Regions from separate parts of the Pseudomonas sp. GW821-FHT02C04 genome, predicted to be linked through region 2. Evidence: riboswitches for the same ligand, from Rfam matches in the RefSeq annotation. Region 2 holds a riboswitch; each other region holds the start of a gene.

Region 1 (10,602 bases), on a different contig from region 2:
TCACCGCGTCAACGGTGCAGGCACTACGGATTTCCGGCCACTGGAAGGCTTGCACCAGCGGTTTTGGCAGAGCCAGGCCCGAAGTTTCGATGAGGATGTGGTCGAGGTCACCGCGACGGGCCACCAGTTCGCGCATCACCGGGAAGAACTCTTCCTGAACGGTGCAGCACAGGCAGCCGTTGGCCAGTTCGTAGACGCGACCGGTGGCTTCTTCTTCGGTGCAGCCGATGGTGCACTGCTTGAGGATTTCACCGTCGATGCCCAGCTCGCCAAACTCGTTGACGATCACCGCGATGCGGCGACCCTGAGCGTTGTCGAGCATGTGCCGCAGCAAGGTGGTTTTACCCGAGCCGAGGAAACCGGTGACGATGGTGACGGGGAGTTTGGCCAGTGTTTTCATCGGATGCCCTTTGGCAAGGTGGCGGGCATACGGGACGAGACCGGCAACGCGGGTGCGTGCCTGGAGAGTTCGCCACCGGATCACCCCGCCCGGTTGAAAGTGAGAATCTGTGACGAGGCAGGTCTCCTGGCTGACGGTGTTCGGGCCTTGGCCCGGTATTCGCTGCGCCTTCCCGCTGGCTCTGGATTGAGTTGGCAGTGGCGTGGCAGCGAACAGCACCGTTCACAGTTGCGGGGGCAGCCGCGGCTTGGACCGCGTTCCCTTCTTAGCTTCGGCGTGGGCCGAAGAACCTCGAAAGCGCAAGGCTACGCAGGGTATTGGGATGGGTCAATGGCCGTTGTTTTTTGATTTTTGGATTTGTGAGCATATCCGTTGCTGCGGTAACGGCTTCCTAGGGTTCCGCCCTTACGGCGGGTCACTTTTGACAAACGCCTCAAAAGTAACCAAAAAGTCTTGGCCCCGGCGTACGGCACTTCGCTGAGGCTCAGTGTTCCCTCGCTACGGTGTCCATCAGGGGGCATCGCCTACGGTTTGCTTCGCTGCACCTCCTCTCGATGTATGCGGCTTCGCCGCACGGCGCTGCGCGCCTACCCCCTGATGAACACCTCCGCTCGGCCTGCCGAAGGGGCAAAAAATCAAAAGCCAAAGCCAGAGCAAAGCCCGATCAAGAGCCCCCTCACCACTCACCACTCACCACGATGAGCGTTAGCTCGAGTAAAGCTTTTGATCTCAAGGCCCGTCGGCAGGCTGAGTGGAGGGATTGATCCGGGGGTGGGAGCGCAGCGACCGTTTGGCGAAGCCAAACACATCGAGAGGAGGTGCAGCGAAGCAAACCGTAGGCGATGCCCCCGGATCAATCCCGGAGCGAAGGAACCCCGAGCCTCAGCGAGGGGCCGAACGTCAGGGTAAAGCCTTTTTGGTTACTTTTTCGGCGTTTGGAAAAAGTGACCCGCCGTAAGGGCGGAACCCTAAGTGGCCATAACCGCAGCAACGGATATGCCCACAAAAACGGATATGCCCACAAAATTGACTAAATTCCCCAACCCATGGTCTCCTACACAACTTGTTACGGGTGCCCTTCACAGGGTGAAACGGGAAACCGGTGAATCATGTGCTTTACTCTAAAGCCATGTCAGTCCGGTGCTGCCCCCGCAACGGTAAGCGAGCGAAGCGTCAGATCCACTGTGCCCAAGGGCATGGGAAGGTGACGCTTGCAGGTCGGCCTGACGCCAACCCCTCGTGAGCCCGGAGACCGGCCCGCAACACACAGTGCGCATCTTGCGTCACTGAACATAACAAACCCGCGGTGGGCGGGCGCTGTTCGAACCTCTGCGTGCCCGACTCGCAGGGGTTTTCATGCGCACCGTTCACCCGCTGACACTCCAGAGGGAAGCGCCATGTCGATCATCAGCAGCACCGGCAGCAACACGGACAAAATCTCCAGCACCACCACCCTGAGCCAACGCCTGACCGCTGCGATCTTCGCGTCGATCCTGGGTGCCAGCCTGGTCTACTTCGCCGGTTTCTCGCACATCGAAGCGGTTCACAACGCCGCTCACGATACCCGCCACAGCGCCGCGTTCCCGTGCCACTGAGACCTGACGACATGATCAAGCGTATTGCGCAGACCGCAGGTTTCACCGGCCTTCTGGCCGCCCTGCTCCTGACGTTGCTGCAAAGCTTCTGGGTGTCGCCGCTGATTCTTCAGGCAGAGACCTTCGAGAAAGCCGAGCCGGTTGCCGCCGTTCACGAACACGCCGCCGGCACCGCCGCCCACACCCACGATGCCGAAGCCTGGGAGCCGGAAAACGGCTGGCAGCGCGTGGTTTCTACAACCGGCGGCAATCTGGTCGTGGCCGTGGGTTTTGCCCTGATGCTGGCCGGTCTGTACACCCTGCGTGCACCGACCAAGACCTCGCAAGGCCTGCTCTGGGGTCTGGCGGGTTACGCGACTTTCGTGCTCGCCCCGACACTGGGTCTGCCGCCTGAGCTGCCGGGCACCGCTGCCGCAGACCTGGCGTCGCGTCAGATGTGGTGGATCGGCACTGCCGCGTCGACCGCTGTCGGCCTGGCGTTGATCGCGTTCGGTGGCAACTGGCTGCTGAAGATCCTCGGCGTGGCGATCCTCGCTGTTCCGCACGTGATCGGCGCCCCGCAACCGGAAGTGCACTCGATGCTCGCTCCGGAAGCACTGGAAGCTCAGTTCAAAATCGCTTCGCAGCTGACCAACGTGGCGTTCTGGCTGGCCCTGGGCCTGATCAGCGCCTGGTTGTTCCGCCGCAAAAGCGAAGGTCAGTACCACGCATGACCGATGACAGCGCAGCGCCGACCTTCGTGGTCGGCCTGGGCTGCCAGCGCGGCTGCCCGGCCAGCACGCTGCGCGCATTGCTTGACCAGGCCTTGCAGGCGCATCGAATTGACCTCGAGAAGGTCAAGGCGCTCGCCAGCATCGACCTCAAGCGCGATGAACCCGGTTTGCAGGAACTCGCCGCCCAACTGGCGCTGCCGTTGCTGTATTTCAGCAGCGAAGAACTGGCCAGTTATCAGCAACGTTTGAGTCATCATTCACAGATCGCCTTCGAACGCACCGGTTGCTATGGCGTAGCGGAAAGTGCCGCGCTGGCGCTCGCCGAACAACTGATCCAGGCCCCGGCAAAACTGCTGATTTCCAGACAAAAATACGCCCAGGCAACCCTGGCATTGGCCGGCGCGGCGTAAATTCCCGATAATCCCCGCTTTCGATCATGAGCATTCTTCATCTGAAGTGCTCTTGAAGCCTCGACCTGCCCTACTTTCACAGGATCCAACGATGACCGTTTACTTCATCGGCGCCGGCCCCGGCGACCCGGAATTGATCACTGTCAAAGGCCAGCGGCTGATCCGCAGCTGCCCGGTGATCATCTATGCAGGTTCGCTGGTGCCAGCGGCGGTGCTGGACGGTCATTCGGCTGAAACCGTGGTCAACAGCGCCGAACTGCATCTGGAACAGATCATCGATCTGATCAAGACTGCCCACGCCAAAGGCCAGGACGTGGCGCGCGTGCATTCGGGTGATCCGACCCTGTATGGCGCCATCGGTGAGCAAATCCGTTATCTGCGCGAGCTGGATATCCCGTTCGAGATCATCCCCGGTGTAACTGCCACCGCCGCATGCGCCGCGCTACTGGGCGCAGAACTGACCCTGCCGGACATCTCGCAAAGCGTGATCCTGACCCGCTATGCGGACAAGACCGCGATGCCCGCCGGCGAGGAACTGGGCAATCTGGCACAGCACGGGGCGACCATGGCGATTCATCTGGGGGTCAATCATCTGGAGAAAATCCTCGTCGAGCTGCTGCCGCATTACGGCGCGGACTGCCCGATCGCGGTGATCCACCGGGCGACGTGGCCGGATCAGGACTGGGTGGTGGGGACGCTGGAGGATATTGCCGCGAAGGTGGCCGCCAAGGGATTTCGGCGTACGGCACTGATTCTGGTCGGGCGGGTGTTGGGCAGCGATCACTTCAGTGAGTCGTCGCTGTATCGCGCGGGGCATGCGCACTTGTATCGACCATAAAAAAACGGCGCTCACGGGGCGCCGTTTTTTATGCCGCAGCGAACGCCTTAGTAGTAGGCGTTTTCTTTCTGCGTGTGGTCGGTCACGTCACGAACGCCCTTGAGCTCCGGAATGCGCTCGAGCAAGGTGCGCTCGATACCTTCCTTCAGGGTGACGTCCGCCTGGCCGCAGCCCTGGCAACCGCCGCCGAACTGCAGCACGGCAATGCCGTCTTCAACGACATCGATCAGACTGACCTGACCGCCGTGGCTAGCCAGCCCCGGGTTGATTTCGGTCTGCAGGTAATAGTTGATGCGCTCATTGACCGGGCTGTCGGCGTTGACCATCGGTACTTTGGCGTTCGGCGCCTTGATGGTCAGTTGGCCGCCCATGCGGTCGGTGGCGTAGTCGACGACAGCATCGTCGAGGAACGCTTCGCTGAACGAGTCGATGTAGGCAGTGAAGCTTTTCAGCCCCAGCGCAGTGTCTTCAGGTTTCTCTTCGCCCGGCTTGCAATAGGCAATGCAGGTTTCGGCGTACTGGGTGCCAGGCTGGGTGATGAAGACGCGGATGCCGATACCCGGGGTGTTCTGCTTGGACAGCAGATCGGCCAGGTAATCATGGGCGGCGTCGGTAATGGTAATAGCGGTCATGGAAACTCCTCGCAGGCTTGAAGCGGAGTTTACGCCAATCGGCGCGCGGCACAAAGTCCCAGTATTTACGTAGGAATAGTTCGCAATCGCCTAATCCGCGAGTTTGCCGTCGATTCGCGCCCTAAGCCATTGATAACTGCGCCTCTCCACCCATTCGTAACTCAGCCACGAACCCACGCCGATCGCCACCGCGCACAGGACAAACATCAGATACGGGTTGATTGCGTAGCGCCGGGCCAGAAACCCGCCGGCGGACAACACCAGAACGTGCATCAGATAAACCGAGTAGGAACAGTCACCCAGCAACTTGAGCACCTGATTGCGCTCGACATAGCGCTCCAGCGCCATACACGCCATGACCAGCAACGCGCTCGGAACGCCCCAGTTCAGTAATCGGGGCGATGGTGGCAAGTGATAGATCGCCAGTAGCGCCGCGCCGATGGCCATCAGCGGCAGCCAGCAACCCTGGCTGATCCAGCCACGGTGATACAGCATGCCGATGCCAATCCCGAGCAGAAACTCGTAAACGATATCCGAACGGTAGAACTCACTGACCCAGCCAAACCCGGTCCACGCCTGAGACACGGCAAACAGCAGTGCTGCGACCACCAATAACCGCATGCGCAGGCGGAACAACAAAGTCCATGCAAACAACAGGTAAAACAGCATCTCGTAGTTGAGGGTCCAGCCAACGTTCAGCGTTGGATAGAACCCATAGCCGCCAGGATTTTCGCTGGGAATGAACAGCAACGACAGCAATAGATGAGGCCAATCGAGCACCTGATCCGGCAGCAACGGCCGGGCGAACACCACCAGCAATGCCATCAACAGCGTGTACAGCCAATAGGCCGGCAGGATGCGAAACAATCGATACAGCAGAAACCGCGCCGGCAGCAGCGCCTTGCCTTCGGTGGACAGGAAAATCACCAGCCCGCTGATCACGAAAAAGATATCGACGCCCACCGCGCCCTTGTCGATGAACAGTTGCCCTATCGGCCCGCGCGCCTTGAAATCGAAGAAAATCTGCATGAAGTGATGGCAGACCACCGCCCACGCAGCGAGCGCTCGCAGGGCCTGCACTGAAATCAACATCGATGGCGCTCCCGATCCCGTGCTACACAGAATTGGGACAGCGGCCATCGTTCAAACGATCAAAGATTCTCGTACCGGTTCATATCCAGCACGCCCTCTTCCACCGGGTCGGTTTCATGGATGTACTGGCTCAGATCGTGGAAGTAGAACCAAAACTGCGGATGGCTGCGGCGAATGCCCCAACGTTCGACGATTTTCTCGAACTGCGGCGCATCCTTCGCGCTTTCCATGGCATCGACAAACGCCGGCACCTGATCCGCCGGGATGTTGAACATGAAGTTCGGGTAGCTGCTCAGCACACCCGGATAAATGGTCAGGGTGTCGAGGCCCGGCTGATAGCGCAGTGACTCACCGAGCAGGAACGCTACGTTGCTGTGGGCGCGGTTGCGCAACAGGCTGTAGACCTCGCGCTTGCCGCTGCGGGTTTCGATGCGCAGCATGGTCGCTTCCGGCAACTGATCGATCACTTTCAGCCCCGCCGCAGGACGCGCCGTCAGACGGCTCAGGGCCTGTTCGGCGTTTTGCAGCGCCGGGTCGATGTTCGGCCGCGAGCAGTAGGCATCCACGCAGCGGTTGATCGGATCGGGCCGTGCGTTGAGGTCGCCGTAACGGGCGAGCAACTGCATGGCGAAGTCATGTTTCGGGTCTTTACCGTCGAGTTTCAGTGCCGTTGGCTTGTCGTCGTCGATGGACTCATAGTCCAACCACATCTTGAACTGGCCGCTGCTCTGATACCAATCGTCGAGGTAATCCTCGCGGGAATCGGCCGGCATCAGACGCAGAAAGTTCTGCTCGGCGCCATTGCGGATCAAGTCGAAATACAACCGGGTCTGCGCCTGATGGGAGACGTTACCGAACACATCGAAATTCACCGCCAACTGGTAGTAGGTGCGTTCCAGCAGCGGATAGTCGAACAGCCACATGGTCTGCGGCACCTCGCCGATCAGGCCTTTGGTCACCGAAGCGCTGTCGAAGTGGCGGAAGATGCTCAACAGCGCATTGTCGTTGCCCGCCCACAGGGTCGACCAGCTCGGCGCCGGTTGGTCGGCGTAGCTGTCACGGCGCAAGGCTTCGTACTGGTTTCGCTTGTTGCGATAGTCGTGCCACAGGCTCAGGACGCTGCCGACGTCGTCGTTCTGCCCCGGCATGGCCAGCAACGGCGTGGCCTGGCCGCGATAGTTCGGATCGGTGATGTACAGGTCATGTTCCGGCGCCTGGAACAGCGCCCAGAAGTTGTCGCGGATCACGTCGGTTGCGATCTGGCCACGGCACACGGGACCGCGAATGAAGGTACGCACGAAGTATTCGGCGTTATCGAGCATGAACTGATAACGCGCCTGCGCCGGAATCGCTTCGAAGGTCGCAAACGGGTTCGCGCGGCTCTGCGGCCCGTAACCCGGCAGCGCATGCACCTGCCAGTTGCCGTTATAGAACAGGCTTTTGACCCGCGCCATCTTCGCCGCGCTCAGCGGATAGGTGATGTGGGTCTTGTGCACGATCACGCCCTGCACCGGCCACAGGCGGTAATACACCTGGGTGCCCGGATCATCGTTCGGGCGACGGGTGGCAATCAGGTCGATCGGCTGGCCGGTCGGCGTGCGCGAACGCACCCACTGGAAGAAATGCCCCGGCTCGCCGTCCTTGAAGTAGATGTGCGCCAGGAACCAGTGTTCGTACAACCAGCGCCCGACCAGACTCTCCCGCGCGCCAGGCTGGTTGAGCAGGTTTTCCCACTGCACGATCTGCAGCGCTTCCTTGGCGCTCGGCGCCAGGCCCTGCTCGTCGATCGGCGCGCCGGACGCCAGCCAGCGCTGCAACGTCTGGTATTGCTGGTTGGTCAGGCCGGTGACCGCCAGCGGCATGCCCTCTTTCGGGTGGGCGCCGGCATAGCCGTCGAACTCGGCGGGCATCGCACACATATTTTCCCGTTGCAGGCCGAGGACGATGTCTTCCGGCAGCTTGGCGTTGGGTGTCAATGGCGTTTTGTGCCCCAATTCCAGCATGCGCGCCATCAGCGCCGCCTGACTGCCCTGGGCGTCGAGTACCGAATAGAAGTCTTTCTGCTGCCAGGCACGTTTGCCGAAGGCGTCGTAGAACAGCCGCGTGGTCGGCGCCGCTTGCGTGCGTTCGCCGTCGTAGACCGGCATCTTGCTTGCGCCACGGGCCGCACCTTCACCGCTGCCCAGGTTCAGCTGACAGGCGGAGTCGTAGCACGCATGGCAGGCCACGCACTTCTCGGTGAAGATCGGCTGGATGTCGCGGGTGTAAGAAATCGAAGGCGAGATCGCAGGACTTTGCGCCGCCGCGCCAAAGCTCAAAAACAGCAACACCATGCTGACGACGCGGTACGACATATCCCTGATCCTGATCCTGAATAAAAACGCCGCGATTCTACCGTTATGACGCCCGTGCCAACATGAGCGATATTCATGCAAAAGCGCCACATGCTCTAAATCCGCACAGGTTTGTTATGATCCCGCTCCTTCGTCATGGTCTTTTTCGAGTAGTCCCAATGTCCGATCGCAGCGTCCGCCTTCAAGCTCTCAAGCAAGCCCTCAAAGAGCGCATCCTGATACTCGATGGCGGTATGGGCACGATGATCCAGAGCTACAAGCTCGAAGAGCAGGATTATCGCGGCAAGCGTTTCGCCGACTGGCCGAGCGACGTCAAGGGCAACAACGACCTGCTGGTCATAACCCGTCCCGACGTGATCGGCGGCATCGAGAAAGCCTACCTGGATGCCGGCGCCGACATCCTGGAAACCAACACCTTCAACGCCACCCGCATTTCCATGGCCGATTACGGCATGGAAGAGCTGGCCTACGAACTCAACGTAGAAGGCGCACGACTGGCCCGCAAGGTCGCTGACGCCAAGACGGCCGAGAACCCGGACAAGCCGCGTTTCGTCGCCGGCGTGCTCGGCCCGACCAGCCGCACCTGCTCGCTGTCGCCGGACGTCAACAACCCGGGCTACCGCAACGTCACCTTCGATGAGCTGGTGGAAAACTACACCGAAGCCACCAAAGGCCTGATCGAGGGCGGCGCCGACCTGATCCTGATCGAAACCATCTTCGACACCCTCAACGCCAAAGCGGCGATCTTCGCCGTGCAAGGCGTGTTCGAAGAACTGCACATCGAACTGCCGATCATGATTTCCGGCACCATCACCGACGCCTCCGGTCGTACCCTGTCGGGCCAGACCACCGAAGCGTTCTGGAACTCCGTGGCGCACGCCAAGCCGATTTCGGTCGGTCTGAACTGCGCCCTCGGTGCCCGTGAACTGCGTCCGTACCTGGAAGAGCTGTCGGACAAGGCCAGCACTCACGTTTCGGCGCACCCGAACGCCGGCCTGCCGAACGAATTCGGCGAGTACGACGAACTGCCGGTGGACACCGCCAAGGTCATCGAAGAATTCGCCCAGAGCGGTTTCCTCAACATCGTCGGCGGTTGCTGCGGCACCACGCCGGGCCACATCGAAGCCATCGCCAAAGCCGTTGCCGGCTACGCGCCACGGCAGATTCCGGACATTCCCAAGGCCTGCCGCCTGTCGGGTCTGGAACCGTTCACCATCGATCGCAGCTCGCTGTTCGTCAACGTCGGCGAGCGGACCAACATCACCGGTTCGGCCAAATTCGCCCGCCTGATCCGTGAAGACAACTACACCGAAGCCCTGGAAGTCGCCCTGCAGCAGGTCGAGGCCGGCGCCCAGGTGATCGATATCAACATGGACGAAGGGATGCTGGATTCGAAGAAGGCCATGGTGACCTTCCTCAATCTGATTGCCGGCGAGCCGGACATCTCCCGCGTACCGATCATGATCGACTCCTCGAAATGGGACGTGATCGAAGCCGGCCTCAAATGCATTCAGGGCAAGGGCATCGTCAACTCGATCAGCATGAAAGAAGGCGTCGAGCAGTTCATCCACCACGCCAAACTGTGCAAACGCTACGGCGCCGCCGTGGTGGTGATGGCGTTCGACGAAGCCGGCCAGGCCGACACCGAAGCGCGCAAGAAAGAAATCTGCAAACGCTCCTACGACATTCTGGTCAACGAAGTCGGCTTCCCGCCGGAAGACATCATCTTCGACCCGAACATCTTCGCCGTAGCCACCGGTATCGAAGAACACAACAACTACGCTGTGGACTTCATCAACGCCTGTGCCTACATCCGTGACGAACTGCCGTATGCGCTGACGTCCGGCGGCGTGTCCAACGTGTCGTTCTCGTTCCGTGGCAACAACCCTGTGCGTGAGGCGATTCACTCGGTGTTCCTGCTGTACGCGATCCGCGCCGGCCTGACCATGGGTATCGTCAACGCCGGTCAGCTGGAGATCTACGACCAGATCCCGCAGGAACTTCGCGACGCCGTTGAAGACGTGATCCTCAACCGCACCCCGGAAGGCACCGACGCCCTCCTCGCCATTGCCGACAAGTACAAGGGCGACGGCAGCGTCAAGGAAGCCGAGACCGAAGAGTGGCGCAGCTGGGACGTCAACAAGCGTCTGGAGCATGCGCTGGTCAAGGGCATCACCACCCACATCGTCGAAGACACCGAAGAGTCCCGTCAGTCCTTCGCCCGTCCGATCGAAGTGATCGAAGGCCCGCTGATGTCCGGCATGAACATCGTCGGCGACCTGTTCGGCGCCGGCAAAATGTTCCTGCCGCAGGTGGTTAAGTCCGCCCGCGTGATGAAGCAGGCCGTGGCCCACCTGATTCCGTTCATCGAACTGGAAAAAGGCGACAAGCCGGAAGCCAAGGGCAAGATCCTCATGGCCACCGTGAAAGGCGACGTGCACGACATCGGCAAGAACATCGTCGGCGTGGTGCTGGGTTGCAACGGCTACGACATCGTCGACCTCGGCGTGATGGTCCCGGCCGAGAAGATCCTTCAAGTGGCCAAGGAGCAGAAGTGCGACATCATCG
Region 2 (10,602 bases):
CGTGCCGCACGCCCAATGACAACGCCAGAATCAGCGCACTTCCCAGCAACACCCAACCGCATGTACGCCACATCGAACTCATTGTTATTCTCCAGTCGCGGGTATATACCCGCTTAGATTCGGAAAAAACCGGCCCTCAGGCCAGTTCATCCAATAGCCGCAGCAAGGTTTCACGCTTCTCGGCACCCAGCCGGTCAATCAACCGCTGTTGCGCCGCTTCCCAGGCCGGCAGGGCCGCTGCCAGGCGTTGTGCGCCGGTTTCGGTGAGCCGGACGATGCGGTTGCGCATGTCCTCGCCTTCGGCCAGCGCCACGAGACCTTCGCCTTCCAGCACCCGCAGATTGCGCCCCAGGGTGCTGCGATCCAGACCCATGGCCTCGGCCAGTTCGGAAATGCTCGGTTGATCCAGACGCTGCAGGTTGCACAGCAGAGAATACTGGGCAACGTTGATCCCGAAGCCGTCGAGAGCGCCGTCGTAATGCCTGCTGACGCCACGCGCGGCGCGACGCAGGTTGGTGCACAAACACTGAGAAGGAAGCATGATGCGTGTATATACCCGCGACTGTGTTAAATCAAGTTACAGATCAAAGTTACTTATCAAAACAAGGCCAGCCCGACCAGCACTGACATCTCCAGCAATTCCAGCAGTGCGCCGGCCGTATCGCCCGTAGTTCCACCCAGTCGCCGCACCATCAAATGCCGCAGCCAGATGAATACGACGACCGACAGCAGCAGCGCCACAATAGCGTTGAAACCCGCGATTACTACACACGTCAGCGCACTGCCCAGCAGAACCCACCACCCGGTCTTGCGTGGCAGATGATCCGCCAGCGCCTGCCCCAACCCGCCGGCCCGCACATAGGTTGTCGTGAGGAACAGTCCGAGCAGTGCCGCCCGCCCAAGTAGCGGCACAATGATCAACGCCAGGCCTTGTTGTTGCTCGATCAACGCCAGCAACGCGGCGAACTTGAGCAGCAACACAAGCACCAGCGTCACCACCGCGATCGGTCCGCTGCGTGGATCCTTCATGATCGTCAGCGTACGCTCGCGATCACCGAAACCGCCGAGCCACGCATCGGCGCTGTCCGCCAATCCATCAAGGTGCAGCGCACCGCTGAGCAACACCCACACCGTCAGCAACAAAGCGGCATGCAATAGCAAGGGCGCGCCGGCCAACGCAATGTTCAGCGCCCAGAGAATCACGCCGAACAGCAGTCCCACCAGCGGATAGAACAGCAGCGAGCGGCCGAGTTCTTCGGGCGCCGGCATGCCCGGCAGACGAATCGGCAGGCTGCTGAGAAATTGCAGGGCGATCCACAGGGGCAACATGTCAGCACACTTCCTTGAGCGAACCATCAGCCTCGACGATCAAGGAAAACAACGCGCCATGACCGACTTCGACATTGAGCAATTGCTCACGGGGCAAACCACGGGCGCGAGCCAGCAACAGACGCATGACGCCGCCATGACTGACCAGCAACACCCGCTCTCCCGCATGAGCCGCGCGCAAGCGCATGACCGCCGCCAGCACTCGCGCGGAGAAATCGCTGACCGGCTCTCCCTGCGGCGGGGTAAACCCATACGGATCAGCCCAGAACAGCCCAAGCGCTTCGGCATCGGTTTCCATCAACGCCGCCGCACTCTGCCCTTCCCAGGCACCGAAATGCAGCTCTTGCAGATCCTTGTCCAGAGACACCGACAGATCCCGTTGCGCGCCCAACTCTTCAGCGAATCGCGCACAACGCTGCAACGGTGAACTGACCAGCCGATCCCACGGCCCCTGCCCGATCACCGTCTCGCGCATCTGCGCCCAGCCCTTTTCGGTCAGCGCATCGTCGAGACTGCCGCGCAGGCCGCCGCCGAGTTCGGTTTCACCGTGGCGCAGCAGGTCCAGACGCAAGGTCATGCCGGGCGATCCGCTACCGCGGCTTCGGCGAAGGTCGCCATCTGCCCGTGCAGATCGCAGGCCAGACGCAGCAACGGCACCGCCAGCGCCGCGCCACTGCCCTCGCCCAGACGCAGGCCCAGTTCAAGAAGCGGTTCAGCGCCCAGGGTTTCCAGCACATGACGATGACCCGGCTCGGCACCGCGATGCCCGAACAGCAGCCATTCACGGCAGGCCGGATTCAGCCGCACCGCCACCAATGCCGCAACCGTGCAGATGAAACCGTCCACCAGCACCGCCACGCCTTCCTGAGCACACGCCAGATACGCGCCCACCAATGCTGCAATCTCAAATCCGCCGAGATTGAACAGGGTCTGCAATGCATCGCCGCGTTGCGCCGCGTGCAGCGCCAGCGCCCGCTCGATCACCTGCGCCTTGTGGCTGACGCCTTCGGCATTCAACCCGGTGCCGGGACCGGTCAAGTGTACGACCGGGCAATCGAGCAGCGCACAGGCCAGCGCGCTGGCGGCGGTGGTGTTGCCGATGCCCATTTCACCGCCGATGAACAGTTGCGCACCCGCCGCCTTCGCGCGCAGCACGCTGTCGCGGCCGGCCTGCAAGGCCAGTTCGCCCTGGGCCGACGTCATCGCCGGGCCCTTGGCGAAATTCGCCGTGCCCGGGCCGATGTTCAGGTGACGCACGCCCGGTAGATTCAGCGACGGGGTCACGGTGCCCAGATCCACCACTTCCAGTTGCGCACTCAGTTGCCGCGCCAGCACGCTGATCGCCGCGCCGCCGCTGACGAAGTTCAGCAGCATCTGCCCGGTGACTTCCTGCGGGAACGCGGAAACGCCTTCGGCCACAACGCCGTGGTCACCAGCAAAAATCGCTATCCAGACCTGTTCGAGTTTCGGGTTGATCTGGCCCTGCAATCCGGCCAGTTGCACCGCCACCGATTCGAGCTGCCCGAGGGAGCCGGCGGGTTTGGTCAATTGCTGCTGACGCGCCGCCGCGTTTTCAACGGCGTCCGTATCCACCGGTTTGCACGGGTTCAGCCACCAGGCTTGGGTCATAACGCAGGTCCTTTCAGAGTCAGGGGCAGGCCGGCAACCGTCAGGACGACTCGCTGACAACGCTCGGCCAGAGCTTGATGCAGCCAACCGGCTTCATCGACGTAGCGGCGAGTCAATTCGCCCAGCGGCACGACACCCATTCCGGTCTCGTTGCTGACAAAAATGATTTCACCCGGCAGCGACGCCAGGCATTCGAGCAGGGCTTCGCGTTCGGCAGCGAGGCGTTCGGCGTCTTCGAGCATCAGCAGATTGGTCAGCCACAGCGTCATGCAGTCCACCAGCAGGCAGCGCTCGGCGCTGGCGGTTTCGCGCAGGACCCGGGCCAGCTCGAGCGGCTCTTCGATCAACGCCCATTCGGCGGGACGACGGGCGCGGTGATGAGCGACGCGTTCATTCATCTCGCCATCCAGCGGCTGACTGGTGGCGATGTACGTCACGGCCAGCGCGCTGTCAGTGGCGAGTTTTTCAGCCAGGCGACTTTTGCCGGAGCGGGCGCCGCCGAGGATCAGTTGGAGCATGGGGACATTCCACAGAGTTCACGTAACAGCCCGGTATCCAGATGCTTCTCCACCAGATCCGCCAGCCGCTCGATGTCGCGTTCGCGCAGGCCGTGGTAATCCACTTCCTGCACATCGTTCAAACCGGCCCAGCGCAACAGCGCCGCACTTGCCGCCGGCGACTCGAACAGGCCGTGCAGGTAGGTGCCGAAAATCTGTCCATCGAGACTTTGCGCGCCGTCGCAGCGACCGTCGTCCAGATGAACAGCGGCGTTTTCCAGCGCAGCTCCCGTCGTCACACCGGCATGAATTTCATAACCGCTGACCTCGGCATCTTCCAGCACCAGACGTCCGCGCACATTGCGCAACTGTTTCTCGGCTTCGAGCTGTGTTTCAAACGCCAGCAAGCCCAGACCGGCGCTGGAACCCGGCGCGCCTTCAAGGCCCAGCGGATCGTGCACCTGCTCGCCAAGCATTTGCAGACCGCCGCAGATTCCCAGCAGCTTGCCGCCGTAACGCAGATGTCGGCTGATGGCGGATTCCCAGCCATTGGCGCGCAGATACGCCAGGTCGCTGCGCACGCTTTTCGAGCCCGGCAGGATGATCAGATCAGCCGGCGGAATCGCTTGCCCCGGGCCGATGAATTGCAGATCCACCTGCGGATGCAGCCGCAGTGGATCGAAATCGGTGTGGTTGCTGATGCGCGGCAGCACCGGCACCACCACTTTCAAGACTTGCTCGGCCTTGTCGGTCTGGCGCTGGTCGATGCCGTCCTCGGCCTCCAGATGCAGGTCCATCACGTACGGCAGCACGCCCACCACCGGTTTGCCAGTGCGTTGTTCCAGCCAGTCGAGGCCCGGTTGCAGCAAGGCGATGTCACCGCGAAAACGGTTGATGATGAAGCCTTTGACCCTTGCCTGTTCGCTCGGCGACAGCAGTTCCAGCGTGCCGACCAGATGGGCAAACACGCCGCCACGGTTGATGTCGGCAATCAGCAACACCGGGCAATCCACCGCTTCGGCGAAGCCCATGTTGGCGATATCACCGGCACGCAGGTTGATCTCTGCCGGCGAACCCGCGCCCTCGACCATCACCAGCGGATACGCGGCACTCAAGCGTTCATGGGAAGCGAGAACCGCCTGCATGGCGATGGCTTTGTAGTCGTGATAGGCGACGGCGTTCATGCTGGTGACCGCGCGACCGTGGATGATGACCTGGGCGCCGGTGTCGCTGTTGGGCTTGAGCAGCACCGGGTTCATGTCGGTGTGCGGCTCAAGGTGAGCCGCTTGCGCCTGCACCGCTTGTGCCCGGCCGATCTCGCCGCCGTCAGCAGTCACCGCGCTGTTGAGCGCCATGTTCTGCGGTTTGAATGGCACCACGGCAACGCGCTGGCGGGTTGCCCAGCGGCACAGCGCCGTCACCAGCGTGCTTTTGCCGGCGTCGGAGGTGGTGCCCTGCACCATTAATGTGGTCATGCTGGTTGGTTTTCCATAGAGCGGTCCAGGGCGAAGGCTTGCAGGGCTTGCTCAAGGCGCGCTTCATCGGCGGCGTTGGCGGGCAGGCCGAAACGCAGACTGCTGTTGTGCACGAAGAGGCGCAGGAGAATGCCGCGGCGGGCCATGAATTCGTGCATCGCGGCGGCGTGCTCAGTGATCAGCCACTGAAACAGCGCACAACCACCCTGAGGTTTGAAGCCGTAACGTTCGAGCAGAGCAGCCAGCCGTTCACTGACCTCGTCGCTGCGAATCCGCTGGCGGGTATGACCTTCGGTGTCTTGCAGGCAGGCTTGACCCAGCACGCGAGTCGGCCCGCTGACGGCCCAAGGGCCGACCTGTTCGGCCAGCAACCTGAGCAGTTTGCGTTCGGCGAGCACGAATCCCAGCCGCACACCGGCCAGGCCGAAAAACTTGCCGAACGAACGCAACACGATCAGTCCGACCTGATGCGCATGCGGAGCCAGGCTCAACTGCGGCGTGTTGTCCATGAACGCTTCGTCGACCACCAGCCAGCCACCGCGCTGGGCCAGCCGCGCATGCCAGTCGAGCAAGCGCGCCGGGGTCAGGCTCAGGCCCGTGGGATTGTTCGGATTGACCACCACCAGCACGTCGAGGCTGTCGAGGAAGAAATCGACTTCCTGCTCCAGCACCTCGCGCACGATGTAACCACTGCGCCGCCAGGCTTCGGCATGCTCGGCATAACACGGCGACAACACGCCGACCTTGCCAGCGCGACGCAATCGCGGCAGCAACTGAATGGCCATCTGCGAACCGGCCACCGGCAGCACTTGCGCGGCGCCGTAGTAGTCGCACGCCGCCTGCTCCAGACCGTCATCGGTTTCCGGCAAACGCGCCCAGGCCCGCAGCGGAATGTCCGGAACCGGAAACGGCCACGGCGCCAGGCCGGTGGACAGGTCGAGCCAGTCTTCTTCCGCGATGCCGTATTCGAGCGCCGCCCTGCGCAGCCGGCCACCGTGCTCAAGCATAGAATTCAGCCCCCACGCAGAGAATCAGCAGCCATAACCATACCCCGCGCTGGACCAATTGCCAGCCACGATCGATGGAATCGGCGTCGGCTGGCGTGCCTTCGCCCAGTTGCGGACGCTCGTGCAGCTCGCCGTGATAGATCGCCGGCCCGCCCAACTCGACACCCAGCGCACCTGCGCCGGCGGCCATCACTGGACCTGCGTTCGGGCTGTCCCATTTCGGCGCCTGCGTTCTCCAGCATTTCAGTGCGAGTCGGGTCTTGCCCAGCAGCGCGTAGGTCAACGCCACCAGCCGCGCAGGAATGTAGTTGAGGACGTCGTCGATCTTCGCCGCCGCCCAGCCGAAACGCTCGAAACGCTCGTTGCGATAGCCCCACATCGCGTCGAGCGTGTTGCTCAGGCGATAGAGCACCACGCCCGGCGCACCGGCCACGGCAAACCAGAACAGTGCGGCGAACACTGCATCGCTGCCGTTCTCCAGCACCGATTCAGTGGCGGCGCGGGCGACAGCGGTGCTGTCCAGTTCGCTGGTCTGACGGCTGACCAGATACCCCACGCGCTTGCGCGCCTCTTCCAGATCATCGCTGCGCAGGGCCTTGGCCACCGGCTCGACGTGCTCGCCGAGGCTGCGCATGCCGAGGGCGCAATACAGCGCGAGAATCTCGACCACCCAGCCTACATACGGCGCCCAGGACAATGCCGTGGCGAGCAGGGTCAGCGGCAGCACTGCAATCACCCACGCGGTGACGCCATGGCTGCGCCAGCCGCGACCGCCGCTATTGAAACGTTGCTCGATGCGCCCGGCGAAATTGCCGAACGCCACCAGCGGATGCCAGCGTTTCGGTTCACCCAGCAGCGCGTCCAGCGCAACCGCGGCGACACTCAACAACGCCACACTCATTGACTCACTCCCCAGAAATTTTCATACAGCAGCTCATTGAGCGGACGCGCCTGCGCCCACCCTTCGAGTACCAGCATCGGCGCCGGATAGAATTCCTTGACCGGCCCCAGACAAAGAACCGCCAGCGGCTTGGCCCCGGCCGGCAGTTTCAGCAGATCGGCCAGCGCCTGCGGTTCGAACAGCGACACCCAGCCCATGCCCAGGCCTTCGGCGCGCGCCGCCAGCCACAGGTTCTGGATCGCGCAAGACAATGAGGCCATGTCCATTTCCGGCAGCGTGCGACGGCCGAAAATGTGTCGCTCGCGATCGTCCATCAAGGCTGCGACCAACACTTCGGCACAGTCATTGATGCCTTCGACCTTGAGCTTCATGAACTCGTCGCTGCGCTCGCCGAGGGCTTCGGCGGTGCGTACGCGCTCTTCTTCAACAAGGTTCTGGATCTGGCCACGCAGCGCGCGGTCGCTGATGCGGATGAAGCGCCACGGCTGCATCAGGCCGACGCTCGGTGCCTGATGTGCGGCTTCAAGCAATCGGCGAAGCAATTCAGGCTCGACCGTGCCGCCGCTGAAGTGGCGCATGTCGCGACGTTCGGCGATGGCGCGATAGACCGCTTCGCGCTCGGTTTCAGTGAAGGCGTTGTCGGTCATGGTACCAACAGTGTGGCAATCGCCGACGGATTCGACGGGAAGTAAAAATGCACGTACGAGGCAGTCATCCGCCCTTCCCGATACACCGCTTCGGCGCCACGCCCGCCATTGGGGCTGTGGCCGCGGGCGATGGGGGTCAGTTCGGTGGTGGTCAGGGAATGGTGATAAGTGTGGCCGCGCAGCAAGCCTTCCGGCAGTTCGACGGATTGCAGGGCCAGCGCTGCCAGACGCTTCTGCATCACCGCATCACCCTTGAGCAAACCGACCAGTCCGGCGCGGGTGCCTTCGACATCGGTCAACGAATCGAGCAAATACAACATGCCACCACATTCGGCGAGCAACGGTTTGCCGGCGGCGTGATGCGCGCGGATCGCGTCGAGCATGGAGGCGTTCTGCGACAAGGCAACGTGATGCAATTCCGGATAACCGCCGGGCAGGTACAAGCTGTCGGCCTCGGGCAATTGCGTATCGCGGATCGGCGAGAAGAAGCTCAACTCCGCGCCCATCGCCCGCAACAGATCAAGACTGGCGCCATAGGTGAAGGCAAACGCCTCGTCCCGGGCGACGGCAATTCGCACGCCTTCGAGCAGTCTTTCGGTCTTCACGATTTCAGGCGCGGCGAATTCGACGGCCGGTGGCAGCGCTACCTCGCAGGTGCTGGCCAGCGCTTCGGCGGCGGCGTCGAGGCGCACGTCGAGATCATTGAGTTCGCTGGCCTGCACCAGACCGAGATGGCGGCTTGGCAGTTCGATCCCGGTTTCCCGGGACAACGCGCCGTACCAGCGCAGGCCTTCGGTGAGACTGCCTTCCAGCAATTGCGCATGGCGTACCGTGCCGACGCGGTTGGCCAGCACGCCGGCAAACGGCAGGTCCGGCTGATAGCGCGCCAGACCCAGGGCCAGCGCACCAAACGTCTGAGCCATGGCCGTGCCATCGATCACGCCGAGTACCGGCACGCCGAAATGCCGCGCCAGATCGGCGCTCGACGGCGTGCCGTCGAACAAGCCCATCACGCCTTCGATCAGGATCAGATCGGCTTCAGCGGCGGCTTCCCACAGCAGTCGACGACTTTCCTGCTCGCCGACCATCCACATATCCAGTTGATAGACCGGCGCACCGCTGGCGCGCTCTAGGATCATCGGGTCAAGAAAGTCCGGGCCGCACTTGAACACGCGGACCTTGCGCCCCTGATTGCGGTGCAGACGGGCCAGCGCGGCGGTGACGGTGGTCTTGCCCTGGCCGGAGGCCGGCGCGGCGATCAGTACCGCCGGGCAGTGACGTGGTTGATTCAAAGTTCGACGCCTTTCTGCGCTTTGATACCGGCCTGGAAGGCGTGTTTGATCATGCCCATTTCGGTGACGGTGTCGCCCATCTCGATCATTTCCGGCTTGGCAGCGCGGCCGGTGACGATCACATGCTGCATCGGCGGACGGGCCTGCAGATCGCTGAGCACCTGATCCAGATCGAGGTAACCGTGCTTGAGGGCGATGTTCAGCTCATCGAGCACCACCAGGCCGATCGACGGATCACGCAGCAGCTCACGGGAGACTTCCCAGGCAGCCTCGGCAGCGGCGATGTCGCGCTGGCGGTCCTGGGTTTCCCAGGTGAAACCTTCGCCCATCACATGAAAACGTACCTGCTCGGGGAAGCGGCGGAAGAACAGCTCCTCCCCGGTGCTGTTGCGGCCCTTGATGAACTGCACCACGCCGCACTGCATGCCGTGGCCCATGGCGCGGGCGAGCATGCCGAACGCCGAGCTGCTTTTGCCTTTGCCATTGCCGGTCAGCACCAGCACCAGGCCGCATTCGTCTGGCGAATTGGCGATGCGCTCGTCGATCACGGCTTTTTTGCGCTGCATGCGCGCCAGATGGCGCTCGTCGCGTTCGGGGGAATCAGTCATGGGGGAGCTCTCCGTTGAGGCTGGATAACGGCGGGCAGGCACAAGAATAGAAGGCAACAAGCCTGGCATCGCCCACCGTGATGCCGCTGGATGGATCAGGCCGGTCTCCGGGCTCATGAGCGGCCTTGGCCTGGCTGCGCGCCTTCCCGCTTTGCAGCAGTGGCATCGGACGCAGCTTTTACTCATTTACCGTTGCGGGGGCAGCGCCGGGATCGTGAGGATTCTTCGCTTGAAGACCCGCCTCACCGGCTTCCCTGTTTCACTCTGTCGACAGCGGTCACAGAGCACCTGAAACAAGCCGCGAAGGTTAGAGGGTTGGGGGGGGAGCGTCAAATGAAGAGGCCCCCTGAAAGCGAATAACTGCCGTCGATCAATTATCTGACGCCAATCTTGTGCCACACTGTCAGCAGTGATATCAAAGAGCCATGTTTTTTGACTGCAGAGAGCACATCACAATAACAAGGGAGAGCACCATGCAAGGCATGATCATCAGCAATCCGCGGCTGGAATTCCTGCGCCCGGTGCTGGAACGCTGGTTTGACTGTATCGACCGCTACAACGCCGTGCGCGGCGACAACGACACGCCGTACTGGCATGACGAAAAAGCCAACCTCGGCCTATTGTCCGCCGCCGCGTGGATGGCCGAACTGGTCACCCTGCGCGATACCGCCACCCGCAAGCAGAACGAGGAAGGCGAACGCAACGCCCGCGCCGACCTGTTCCTGGCCGGCGCCGAAGATCGCGCGTACATCCAGGCGACGCAACGCTGGCCGCGCGTCAACAGCCTGAATCTGACCCAGGCCCTGGCCGATATCACCAGCGACGCCAAGCGCATCAGCTACGCCAGCGATCTCAAGCTCGGCTGCCTGTTCGTCGCCCCACAGAAAGCCCAGCACAGCGCCAGCCCCGAGGAACTGCAGGACATGGTCGACGACCTGCAAAAGGAACACACCTGCGCCGTCGCCTGGTATTTCCCCTACGCCTATCGCAAATTGCGCAGCGAGGCCGGCAACTACCACCCCGGCATTGCCGTGCTGTTCAAGGAAGCTCGCGGCTGAGGGGTGGAACCATCGGGCTCGCGCACTTCTCTATGATTAGGAATGCATTCATAGGGAAGATCAGTAATGCGCAAGCCCCACCTCGTTTTCGTCATCGCACTCGCCGGAGGGCTCACCGCCTGTGGTGAATCCTCCAGCCTGCAAGTCTCGGACGGCACC
Region 3 (10,602 bases), on a different contig from region 2:
CGGTATCCGGCGATCAACGCCAGGCCACCACCGACTTCAACGATGATCGCCACTGCCAGCGCCACTTGTGGAAGCGGCAGGCCCACCGAGCCGATGTAGCCGATCATCATGGCCGGAGCGGCCAGTTTGGAAAAACCGGAGAGGATGAATATCACGCTGAGCAATACGCGGCCGATCAAGGCAGCCGAAGCTTGTTTGGTGTCGGAAGCGTTCTGTTCAGAAGCCTGTGTTTGAGCGATGTTTGCAGAAGTAGCCATGGGAGTATTTCCTTCAATGGGGTCCGGTTCGACTTGAACCGTCCGGATGAAGAAATGTTGCGCCTCGGCAGCTCATCTGAATAGCCGACTAATTTAGATCATTACGTTCGATAAAATAGGTAAGCTGCATATTCCACGGTAACGCGCCCATGGCGACTCAAGGACACAGGCATGATCTCCGATCCAGGCACACCGACACTCGATCAACTGCGCGTATTCCTGACTGTCGTCGAAGTCGGCAGTTTTGCAGCCGCTGCGCGCAAGCTTCACCGGGCGACGTCGGTGATCAGCTACTCGATCGCCAACCTTGAGATGCAATTGGGCGTCACCTTGTTCGATCGCGAAACCACCCGCAAACCTCAACTCACCGACGCCGGCCGCACCGTGCTGGCCGAAGCCCGGACCATCGCCAACGGTGTGCACGGCTTGCGGGCCAAGGTCAAAGGCCTGTTGCAGGGGCTGGAAGCCGAAGTGCATGTGGTGCTCGACGTGATGCTGCCTGCCGAGCGCGTGGTGGATGCGCTGAAATCCTTTCGGGAAGAATTCCCCACCGTCGCCTTGCACCTGCACATGGAAGCACTCGGCGCCGTGACCGAACGGGTGATCAATCGCGGCGCGGTGGTCGGCGTCAGCGGGCCGATGAACGACGGCATCAACGGCATCGAAAGAATAGGCATCGGCAGCGTCGAGCTGATTCCGGTGGCGGCGCCGAATCATCCGCTGGCCTCAGGCGAAACCAACGTTCCGGGTGCCGGGCGCGAGCACACGCAACTGGTGCTGTCCGACCGCTCGCGACTGACCCAGGACAAGGAGTTCGCCGTGCTGAGCAACCGCACCTGGCGCCTGGCGGACCTGGGCGCCAAACACATGTTGCTGCGCGAGGGCATCGGCTGGGGGAACATGCCGAAGCCGATGATTCAGGAGGATCTGGACAGCGGCCGACTGGTACAACTGAATTTGTCGGAGTACGCCAGCGGGCAATACACCTTCGACGCCATCTATCGCACCGATGTGCCACCGGGGCCGGCGGCGCGGTGGTTGATCGAGCGCTTCATGCAACAGGTCACCGCGTAGCCAGATAAAAAATGGAGATTGAAATGGCAACAAGGACTGTCAAACGTGTCGTGGTCGTAGGTGCCGGCATCGTCGGCGCCTCTGTCGCGTATCACCTGGCCTGCAAGGGCGCGGAGGTGACCGTGGTCGAAGCTGGAGATATCGCAAGCGGCGTGACCGGGCGCTCGTTTGCATGGATCAACACCTCGCACAACGGGCCTGATCCTGTCGCGCAAATTCGTGGGGCGGCCATTCAGGAATACCGTCGACTCGAAGCACAGTTGCCCGGACTGGAGATTCGATGGACCGGTTCCCTTTCATACGGCGCGGGGTCGGAAACCGAGTCGCCAGCCGCCAATCCCCGCCCCTCCACAACGCGGTTGTCTCGTCAGCAAATTCTCGAACTTGAGCCCAATCTCAGGCATCCCCCGCAGAGCGCTTTTTACGATACCGAAGCCGGTGCGCTGGACGCCGTACAAGTCACCCACGCGTTGATTGCAGGTGCCCGGACACTTGGCGCAAAAGTGCTTACGCAAACCCGGGTGCTCGGTTTCACTACCCGCAATGCCAAGGTGACAGGCATCAAAACCGCAAAGGGCATCATCGACAGCGACGTGGTTGTATTGGCCGCCGGGACCGGTATCACGCAGCTGACGCAGGTTCTGAACCTGTCCCTTCCAATCGCGGCCTCTCCCGCCATTTTCATCCGCTACCGGATGCAACCCGATCGGGTGAACACGCTGATTTCCAGTCCTGAAATGGAAGTGAGACAAGGCTCGGAGGGGACGTTGCTGGCGGCGGAGGATTATCTGGACGACGCCCAGGAAAACCGCCCTGAAGCGATAGCGCTACGAACCGCAGCCGCCATCCGGGACGAATTGAGCGGGATCATTTCCATCGAACCGGAATCGTCCTGTGTCGGGCTCAGACCCATTGCTGCGGACGGCATACCCGTGATCGGCTATCTCCCCGGAGCCAATCACATCTACGTCTGCACGATGCATCCCGGCGTGACGTTGGCGGCAATTGTGGGTCGTCTGGCCAGTGAAGAAATTATCGAAGGAGAGGACTTCTCCGCGTTGAGCGCGTGCCGTCCCGGTCGATTTTTTCAGACGTGAGAACACTGGCGGTTGTCGAGAAATCAGCAACGGCAATCCGCAGCCCATGTTGACGAGCGGTCATCCGAATGTTCAGATGCCGCCCTGTTTCAGGTGTCCCATGCCGCCGTGCATGGGGTGAAACGGGAAACCGGTACGTTCCTTTCGAACAAGTCCGGTGCTGCCCCCGCAACGGTAGGCGCGTGATGCTTTCGACACACCACTGTGGCCAGACGGCCATGGGAAGGTGAAGGCGTCCATACGCGCGAGCCCGGAGACCGGCCTGAAATTCTGTTTGGCAAAATCCTGCGGTGGGCGGGCATGGGCCGGTGTCGGCGTGTGCGCGATGCCTTCTCCTGCATGCTCTTCTGCGAAGATCCTTTCGAGAAGACAATGATTCGACCTTTCAACACTCCGGCTCCATCCCTGTTGCTCGGCTGTCTGTTCAGCCCCCTGTTGCTGGCGGACGACGCGCCGCTCGAACTCACTCAGCAAATCGTGTCCGCGCCGTCCGTGGAGTCCACGACCGTGGCCGACATGGCACAGTTCGGCAGCAAGGTCGAGATCGTCACCCGCGAGCAGATCGAGCGCGCCGGCCCCAGCGCCGATGTCAGCCGCGTGATGCAGATGTTCATTCCCGGCCTGTACGTCGCGCCGAAAAACGGCCCGTTCGACTACGGCACCTATTCCCTGCTGGGCGGGCGCAACGATGACACGCTGATCCTGCTCGACGGCGTGCGTCTGAACAATCGCCTGTACGGCGGCCTGTATCTGGACACCCTGCCGGCCAACGCCATCGAACGCATCGAAGTGCTCAAAGGTGGGCAGAGCCTGCTGTTCGGCACGCAGGCCGTGTCCGGCGTGATCAACATCGTGACTCGCAGCCCGCAGAGCCGCAAAGCCTCCGGCGAAGTGAACATGGGCGTGGATACCTTCGGCGGCACCACCGAGGATGCGCGAGTCGAGAACATCTTCACCAACGGTTTCGGCGACCTGGGCTTGCTGGCCTACGTCAGTCATAACGTTTCGGATGGCTATCAGCCGTTTCGCAATCGCGACATCAAGAACGACAGCAACAAGAAGCGCGCCTACGAAGTCACCACCTTCGGCGGCAAGGCGATTCAGTCCTTTGGCGACGATGCGCGGATGGAATTGTTCTACCAATACGCCGACGCCAACCTCGACTTCGCCCGGCCGGTCGACAACCACAAGACCACCAACGACCGCGTCCAGCAGATCGCCACGGCGACCTTCGAACAGCCCCTCAACGAGCGCCTGAGCTATTTCGTCAAAGGCCACATCAACGACTGGGACACCCGCTACACGCGCATCAACAACACCGCCAATGGCGGCACCAGAACCATCAATCACAACGACTACTGGGGCTTCACCGACTGGGGTGTGCAGGCCGAAGGCAAGGCTGAATTGCCCGGCGGCCATGTGCTGGTGTTCGGTACAGACAACCAATGGTTCAAGGGCCAGGACGATGTGCTGATCATCGACAATGACAAGGCTGAAGCCCACGCGCTGTACACCCAGTTGCGCCCGCAGATCGACGCCCTGCCCGACTGGCACCCGAGCATCGGTATTCGTCACGAAGCCATGGGCGGCGGCGACAGTGCCACGGTCGGCATGCTCACTTCGCTGTATGACCTCAATGAACACTGGGCACTGCGCGGCCAGTACGGCACGGCCTACAAACTGCCGAACGCCGAGCAACTATTCGTCAACGAACCGGGCGACGAGTTGGGCAACCGCAACCTGAAACCAGAGAAAAGTCGCAACGCCGAACTCGGCCTCGACTACAAAGGCTTGCTGCTCGATCGCGAGTTCAGCGCCAGCGTCACCCTGTTCAAACGCAAGATCGACGACCTGATTACCCTCGACGACATCCAGTGGGTCAACGGCCAGGGACAGATCCAGATGCGCGGTTTCGAGGCGGACGCCAAACTGGCGCTCAACGAGCAATGGAGCCTGCAGGCGGACATGACCCGCAACCTCACCGAATCGCGCGCAGGCGTCACGCTCAACGACGTTCCGAGCTTCTTCGCCCGATCACGCGTCGGTTATGAGTCGGTTGACCGGATGTGGGGCGCCGGGGGTGCAATCCGCTACATTCGCGATGTGATCAGCTCGAAACAGGTCGAGTACGGCCATTACGCCGTGGTGGACGCCGATGCTTATCGCTACCTGGACGGCGCGCACCAGCACCGACTGAGCCTGCTGGTGGAAAACCTGTTCGACCGCGATTACGTCACCAGCCGTTCGAACAACGTCGACAACCTCGGACGGCCGTTCACCTCCGAAGTGCGCTACACGTACCGTTTCTGATGGCTGAAATCAAAACCATCGACGGCGTCGACACGCACCCGGACTGGTCGCATGTTCCCGCCCATGCCCGCCACGTCTTCCTCTGCACCGGCCCGCGCTGCACCCAGCGCGGCGCCTTGCAGATATGGAAAACCCTGCGTCGACACTTGCTGGCGCATGACCGCATCGAGACACCGGGCGGGGTTTTGCTGACCCGCACGCACTGTCAGTTCCCGTGCAACCTGGGGCCGGTCATGACGGTGTATCCGGAGACCTGCTGGTATGGCGTACGCAGCCACGCGGATGCGCAGCGGCTGGTCGAAGTGCACCTGGTGGGCGGCGAAGTGGTCGAGGATCTGTTGATCAAGGAGCGCTCGTGAGAACGCTGTGTTTTCTGGCGGGCGCCCTGCTCTGCGCTTCTCCGGTTCTGGCAGATGACTACCGCAATTGTGGCGAGACCTGGCACCTGCCGGCAACGCCACCGTCACGGATTGTCGCTCTAAATCAGCATGCGGCCGATCTTGTGTTGGCGTTGGGCGCGGGCCCGACGCTGGCAGGCGTTGCCTATCTGGATGACACCGGTACGCCTCAGACCGAATATTTCGGCGTGCCAGTGATCTCCCCCCGCTATCCGTCGAGCGAAGTGCTGTACGCGCAGAAACCGGATCTCGTGGTCGGCGGCTTCGCCACGGCGTTTGGCAACGGCGTGACGTCACGCAGCGGGCTGGGGCGCAACGGCGTGGCTTCGTATTTGCTGGAATCGGCCTGCAACGGACATTCACTGGATTACTTCGAACACATCCGCAACGACCTCTCGACCCTCGGCGCCTTGCTGCACCGACAACAGCGCGCTCGGGAACTGAGCGATGCGATGGATGCCGATCTGGAAAAGGCCAAGGCTTTAACCCGCCCGGGCAGGCCGCTGTCAGTGTTCTATCTCGACAGCGAGGTCAACGGTCTCGACAGTGAAGGCCGGCGCGGTTTCGTCACCACACTGCTGGCAGCAGCCGGGGCTCGAAACCTGTTCGCCGACATCAATCAATACCGGGTGACCGTCAGCCGCGAAACCCTGCTCACCAGTGACCCGGACGTGGTCCTGCTGGCCGACGCGCAATGGTCGCCGGCCAGTCGCAAGCGTCAGTTGCTGATGCAGGATCCGGTGCTGTCGACCTTGCGGGCCGTACGCCAGAACCGGATGATCGATATTCCCTTCACGCATCTGTTGCCGACGGTGGGCAGTGGTCGGGTGGCGTCGGAGTTGGCAGAACGGCTCAGGGCCTTACCTTGAACATCACCGCGAGAAATCTCTGAAGACCCGATAGAATCCCGGGCCACTGGCCCCTGGCATCTGAATCATGCCACCCAATCCATACCTGCAGATTGATCAAGGAAAGACGCTCATGGGTTTGAGAACAATATCGTTCGCTGTGTTACTTGCCGTGGTTCTGACTGCTTGCGGTGGCAGCAAGGACAAAGCGCGGGAACTGGTCGAATCCACTCGCTACGACGACTTCGAGTCCCGCCTGAACGTGTTGTTGGAATTCTTCAACTCACACTACTGGGCACTGCCGACCGACACCATTCGCGAAGTCGTGACAAAAAACCTGGATAGGGAAGCGACCAAAAACCAGATCATTGATGTCTACGCCGACCATTTCAACGAAGAAGAACTCGAAGTGATGATTCGTGCCAACAACAAGAGTCTCGAGGAAACCGAAAGCATTCTTTCCAGCACCAAGGAAGGTCGCGCACTGTTAGACAGAGTGGTGGAAGTTCAGGCCGTGGTTGATCAGGTCATGGACGATGCAGCAAAAGCCCAAACGACCGCAATCGTCGAGGCGCTGGATAAGCTGAATGAGCCTTATGTGAACTAGATTCGTATAAAAAGGGGATCGTACAGCTTTCGGTACTCCCGATTCACGCTTACCATACGGCCAACTCGTATTACCGCGGCTGCTGAACCCGGTATTCACGAGGACAGACCATGAACAGAACCCGCGCCTGGAGACGTACCCAGGCCCGTAAACACGGCAGTGATAAAGCGGTTCGTCCGCCAACTTTCAAGCCGGAAAAGAACTGGAAGTTGATGTACATCCGATCCACCAAACTGGTCAGGGCTCGCCAACTCGGCATGAGCTATCCCATTCGCTCCACCCGCCAATTGTTGGATCAAGAGTGACGAACCTACTGTTCATTTGCAGTCGTAACCAATGGCGCAGCCCGACAGCGGAAGCAGTCTGGCGCCGTCGTCCCGGCTTCAATGTCCGTTCAGCGGGCACCAGTCCCAATGCACGCAAAACCGTCGGCCCAGCGGATATTCGCTGGGCCGATTTCATTTTTGTGATGGAAACCAAACACCTGAATCGTCTGCGGGCCGAATACGCCCGGTTGCTGGAGCACAAGCGGATTCACTCGCTGGATATTCCGGATGACTATCACTACATGGATCCTGAGCTGGTGGAACGGCTTGAAGAAACGGTAAAACCCTACTTCGCTGACTGACCTCTCTGTCGCCAGGCAATGAAACAAATGAAACGGAATTCCCTTCATGTTTGAACGGGGTTATCTCATAGTCGAGTAGAACGTCTGGGCGAACGTTCCGTTTGCTCACTTTGATCAAGGAAGATAAAAACAATGAAAAACGCTTTCGGCCTCCTGCTTCTGATCTGCCTTTCGGCCAACGCACACGCTGACGAAAACCCCATTGGTTTCCGGACCGCCACACTGCCGGATGCGCACAGCGACCGTCCGCTGGAGATGGTCGTCTGGTATCCCGCCAAGACCACCGCCACCCCGCAGTTGATTGCCGACGATATTGTGTTCGTCGGGACATCCGCCGTGCGCGATGCACCGCCGACTGCCGGTGAGCATCCGTTACTGGTGCTCTCGCATGGTTACCGAGGGAACTGGAGCAACCAGGCGTGGCTGGCTACCGCTCTGGCCCGTCAGGGTTACATCGTCGCGGCGGTCAACCATCCCGGCACCACGACGCATGATCGCAGTCCTCAAGCCGCTGCACAGTTGTGGCAACGACCTGCCGACATCAGCCGCGTCATCGATGCGGTCACCGCTCGACCCGAGCAGACGGGTGCCGTTTCGATGCGTCGAATTGCGGTAGCCGGCCACTCACTTGGCGGCTGGACCGCCCTCGAAATCGCCGGTTCACGGTTCGATCCCGAGCGCTTTGCGAAGGACTGCGCAGCCCATCAAAAACTGGCCAGTTGCTCGGTCTACAAGACGATCAACGTCGCCGACACGCCAGAATCAAAGAGCCGGATGGGCGCGGACTTGAGCGACAAACGCGTCAGCGCGATCGTTTCACTGGACCTGGGCCTGTCACGCGGCATGACCGACGCAAGCCTCGCCGCGTTGCCGGTTCCGACACTGGTGATTGGCGCTGGTGTGCCGTCTGAAGACCTGCCCGCCCAATTGGAGTCGGCAAGTCTCGCCAAGCGGCTGCCTTCGGCATCGTCGCAGTATGTCGAGATCAGCGACGCCAGCCATTTCAGCTTCATGGCATCGTGCAAGCCCGGCGCCGTGGAGTTGCTTGAAGAAGACTCGCCAGGCGATGGCATCATTTGCGGGGATGGTGGCGGCCGTTCGCGTGAGGTGATCCAGCAACAGGTTGTGGCATTGATCGACGGTTTCCTGACCCGGTCGACTCAGAACTGATCACGGTGTTGCCTGGGCCTCGGCCTTACGTCAGGATTCCTCCCTTTTGACCGAAAGGAGCAATCGTGGAACGTCTCTTCGTTTATGGAACCCTGGGCCCCGGCCGGCCGAATGAACATGTGATGCTGAACATCGGCGGCACGTGGCAGGCGGCCTCGCTTAAGGGGCGCCTGGCGAACGCCGGTTGGGGTGCGGAGATGGGTTTTCCCGGCCTGGTGATTGCCGAGGATGGGGATGTCATCGAAGGCTATGTTTTTTCGTCCGAAAACTTCCACCTGCATTGGCCGGCACTCGATGAGTTTGAAGGGGCTGAGTATCAGCGGGTTTTGACCAAGGTGACCCTGGATGACGGGACGGCAATGGATGCCTTTGTTTACGCGCTCCGATGATCGGCGTTCGCCCCTTTCTCGACGGCTGAAGATCGTCCTTGCCGGGCTATTGTTGTGTGTCGGGATCTGGGGCGCGTCCGAGTGGTGGGAAAAAGCATTGGCGAAGCCTGCCTACGCAGCAGACATCAGCCCTGATGGCTGCTTCCGGGTGCAAACGTTCAGACCTTTCTGGTTACTGCCCGGCTTCCTTCACCCCCAGGCGCATCCGGACGACTCTTTTGAAACTCGGTGGTTTGTAACCTGGGAGTCTCCCGCTTTTTTCCGTTTGTACGATAATCGCGATGGTCAGTTACTTGGCGAAAGCGAGATCTACGACTTGGTGAGTTACGGGGACCGACTGTCTTGGGGTTACGGCAGCGATACCGAGGTTCGCGTCGGCTTGATCACGATTGGCAACACTCGCCCTGACTGTAAAAAGGGAGACTGATGAACCATGACGAACCGCGAACTGCTCTTTCGCGAAGGCTATGCACTGCTCTTTGGAGCGGTCCCGGCCGCGTGGTTAACCGACCTACGCACCGCGTTCGATCACGGCGTAAAACCCTCAAGCGAATGGCCCGTTCCCCGTGGCATGGATTGGCGCCACTCGCTGTTGGACATCGACCCGAAGGTTCAGACCGTATGTCGTCTGCCGCCAATGCTGGCGGTGGTTGGCGAGTTGATCGGCGAACGCTTCTTCCTCTCCCAGGTGGAGGGCCGCGAGCCGCTTGCCGGTGGCGGCCATCAACAGTTGCACCGCGACTTGTCGGCACAGCGCCCCGGCGATACCGTCAACGCGCTGGTGTACCTCGACGATTACGGCCCGGAGAACGGCGCAACCCGCATCGTCCCCGGCAGCCATCGCCCTGCACTCGGCGAGCCCCCGTTCAACTTCACTGACGAATCCCGCTCGGTGCAGCTTTCCGGTAGTGCTGGCGACATCCTGATATTCGATGCCGACCTGATCCACGCAGGCAGCTTGAACCCGACCGGCGCACGCCGTCGCACCCTGTTGATCACCTTTTTTTCTGAATCGCTCTACGCCACACACCTGGAAACGGTGAGCCTCAGAAACATACAAATGGACACGACCGAGCGGTTCGATCCGGCGGACTTCGTCCTCGATCCCCTGAACTGAAGCAGCCACCCGCCACTGAAGGAACGTGACGCCCCATGGACGAAACCACGCAGTACAGAATCGCCACCGTTGAAGATGCATTGACCGTCTGCGAACTGGGCCAGGTACTCAACGCCGTCCACCACGCCGCCCGCCCCGACATCTACACCGCCACCACCGAAGACTTCGCCCGTGACCTGCCACACTGGATGAATTACTTCGAAAAACCGGGTCAGGTTGTCTTCATTGCACACGTCGACCAGCAGCCCGCAGGGTTCATCGCTGCCAGCCTATCGGCCAGCGCCAGTCCGCTGATGCAACCCATGAACATCGTGCGCATCGGATCGGTGTGCGTCGCCGAGGCCTTCTGGGGCAAAGGCATCGGCCGTCAATTGATGGAACGGGTCAAAGACTGGGCCACCGAACACGACGCCCAGGAATTGAGATTGTCGGTCTGGCCGTTCAATGAACGCGCGGCACGGATGTATGCAGAGTTCGGGTTTGAGAGCCGCACCGTCGATATGGGCATGCGTTTGTCCCCGGCGTGATCAACGCCGACCATGTCACGACGTGTACATTCTCAATGCGCACGTCGTGACACAGCCTCGCTCATTGCGCGCTGATGTACTGGAATTTCGCCTGGGCTTTTTCGACGGCACTGCGCGCCGCGTCCTTCTGACTTTCACCGCCCGCGTAATAGATGCGCATGCCATTCAGATCGAGCGACT

The links. Region 2 has a riboswitch for cobalamin ahead of cobO (cob(I)yrinic acid a,c-diamide adenosyltransferase). Riboswitches for the same ligand answer to the same signal wherever they lie in the genome.
Region 1: it holds a riboswitch for cobalamin, as region 2 does, so the genes downstream of both, AC07VV_RS05655 (CbtB domain-containing protein) here and cobO (cob(I)yrinic acid a,c-diamide adenosyltransferase) in region 2, are expected to answer to the same signal.
Region 3: it holds a riboswitch for cobalamin, as region 2 does, so the genes downstream of both, AC07VV_RS02650 (TonB-dependent receptor plug domain-containing protein) here and cobO (cob(I)yrinic acid a,c-diamide adenosyltransferase) in region 2, are expected to answer to the same signal.

Annotation. Positions count from the first base shown of each region.
Region 1 is NZ_JBWKVT010000001.1:1,241,288-1,251,889, forward strand. It holds gene cobW (cobalamin biosynthesis protein CobW) at 1-400, opposite strand, end outside; cobalamin riboswitch at 500-709, opposite strand; cobalamin riboswitch at 1,454-1,675, shown strand; gene AC07VV_RS05655 (CbtB domain-containing protein) at 1,798-1,995, shown strand; gene AC07VV_RS05660 (CbtA family protein) at 2,007-2,708, shown strand; gene AC07VV_RS05665 (cobalamin biosynthesis protein) at 2,705-3,118, shown strand; gene cobM (precorrin-4 C(11)-methyltransferase) at 3,210-3,956, shown strand; gene nfuA (Fe-S biogenesis protein NfuA) at 4,004-4,588, opposite strand; gene AC07VV_RS05680 (acyltransferase family protein) at 4,679-5,680, opposite strand; gene AC07VV_RS05685 (fatty acid cis/trans isomerase) at 5,740-8,034, opposite strand; gene metH (methionine synthase) at 8,193-10,602, shown strand, end outside.
Region 2 is NZ_JBWKVT010000003.1:26,959-37,560, forward strand. It holds gene AC07VV_RS12025 (MFS transporter) at 1-82, opposite strand, end outside; gene AC07VV_RS12030 (MarR family winged helix-turn-helix transcriptional regulator) at 137-541, opposite strand; gene AC07VV_RS12035 (adenosylcobinamide-GDP ribazoletransferase) at 598-1,329, opposite strand; gene cobC (alpha-ribazole phosphatase family protein) at 1,331-1,906, opposite strand; gene cobT (nicotinate-nucleotide--dimethylbenzimidazole phosphoribosyltransferase) at 1,903-2,958, opposite strand; gene cobU (bifunctional adenosylcobinamide kinase/adenosylcobinamide-phosphate guanylyltransferase) at 2,955-3,476, opposite strand; gene AC07VV_RS12055 (cobyric acid synthase) at 3,464-4,930, opposite strand; gene cobD (threonine-phosphate decarboxylase CobD) at 4,927-5,937, opposite strand; gene cbiB (adenosylcobinamide-phosphate synthase CbiB) at 5,930-6,838, opposite strand; gene bluB (5,6-dimethylbenzimidazole synthase) at 6,835-7,485, opposite strand; gene AC07VV_RS12075 (cobyrinic acid a,c-diamide synthase CobB) at 7,482-8,777, opposite strand; gene cobO (cob(I)yrinic acid a,c-diamide adenosyltransferase) at 8,774-9,385, opposite strand; cobalamin riboswitch at 9,467-9,692, opposite strand; gene AC07VV_RS12085 (hypothetical protein) at 9,859-10,443, shown strand; gene AC07VV_RS12090 (PQQ-dependent sugar dehydrogenase) at 10,510-10,602, shown strand, end outside.
Region 3 is NZ_JBWKVT010000001.1:591,673-602,274, reverse strand. It holds gene AC07VV_RS02665 (DoxX family protein) at 1-257, opposite strand, end outside; gene AC07VV_RS02660 (LysR family transcriptional regulator) at 429-1,331, shown strand; gene AC07VV_RS02655 (NAD(P)/FAD-dependent oxidoreductase) at 1,355-2,428, shown strand; cobalamin riboswitch at 2,503-2,708, shown strand; gene AC07VV_RS02650 (TonB-dependent receptor plug domain-containing protein) at 2,801-4,738, shown strand; gene AC07VV_RS02645 ((2Fe-2S) ferredoxin domain-containing protein) at 4,738-5,097, shown strand; gene AC07VV_RS02640 (ABC transporter substrate-binding protein) at 5,094-6,005, shown strand; gene AC07VV_RS02635 (DUF2059 domain-containing protein) at 6,118-6,591, shown strand; gene AC07VV_RS02630 (hypothetical protein) at 6,702-6,896, shown strand; gene AC07VV_RS02625 (low molecular weight protein tyrosine phosphatase family protein) at 6,893-7,219, shown strand; gene AC07VV_RS02620 (alpha/beta hydrolase family protein) at 7,352-8,389, shown strand; gene AC07VV_RS02615 (gamma-glutamylcyclotransferase family protein) at 8,455-8,778, shown strand; gene AC07VV_RS02610 (hypothetical protein) at 8,753-9,205, shown strand; gene AC07VV_RS02605 (phytanoyl-CoA dioxygenase family protein) at 9,212-9,895, shown strand; gene AC07VV_RS02600 (GNAT family N-acetyltransferase) at 9,931-10,422, shown strand; gene AC07VV_RS02595 (hypothetical protein) at 10,484-10,602, opposite strand, start outside.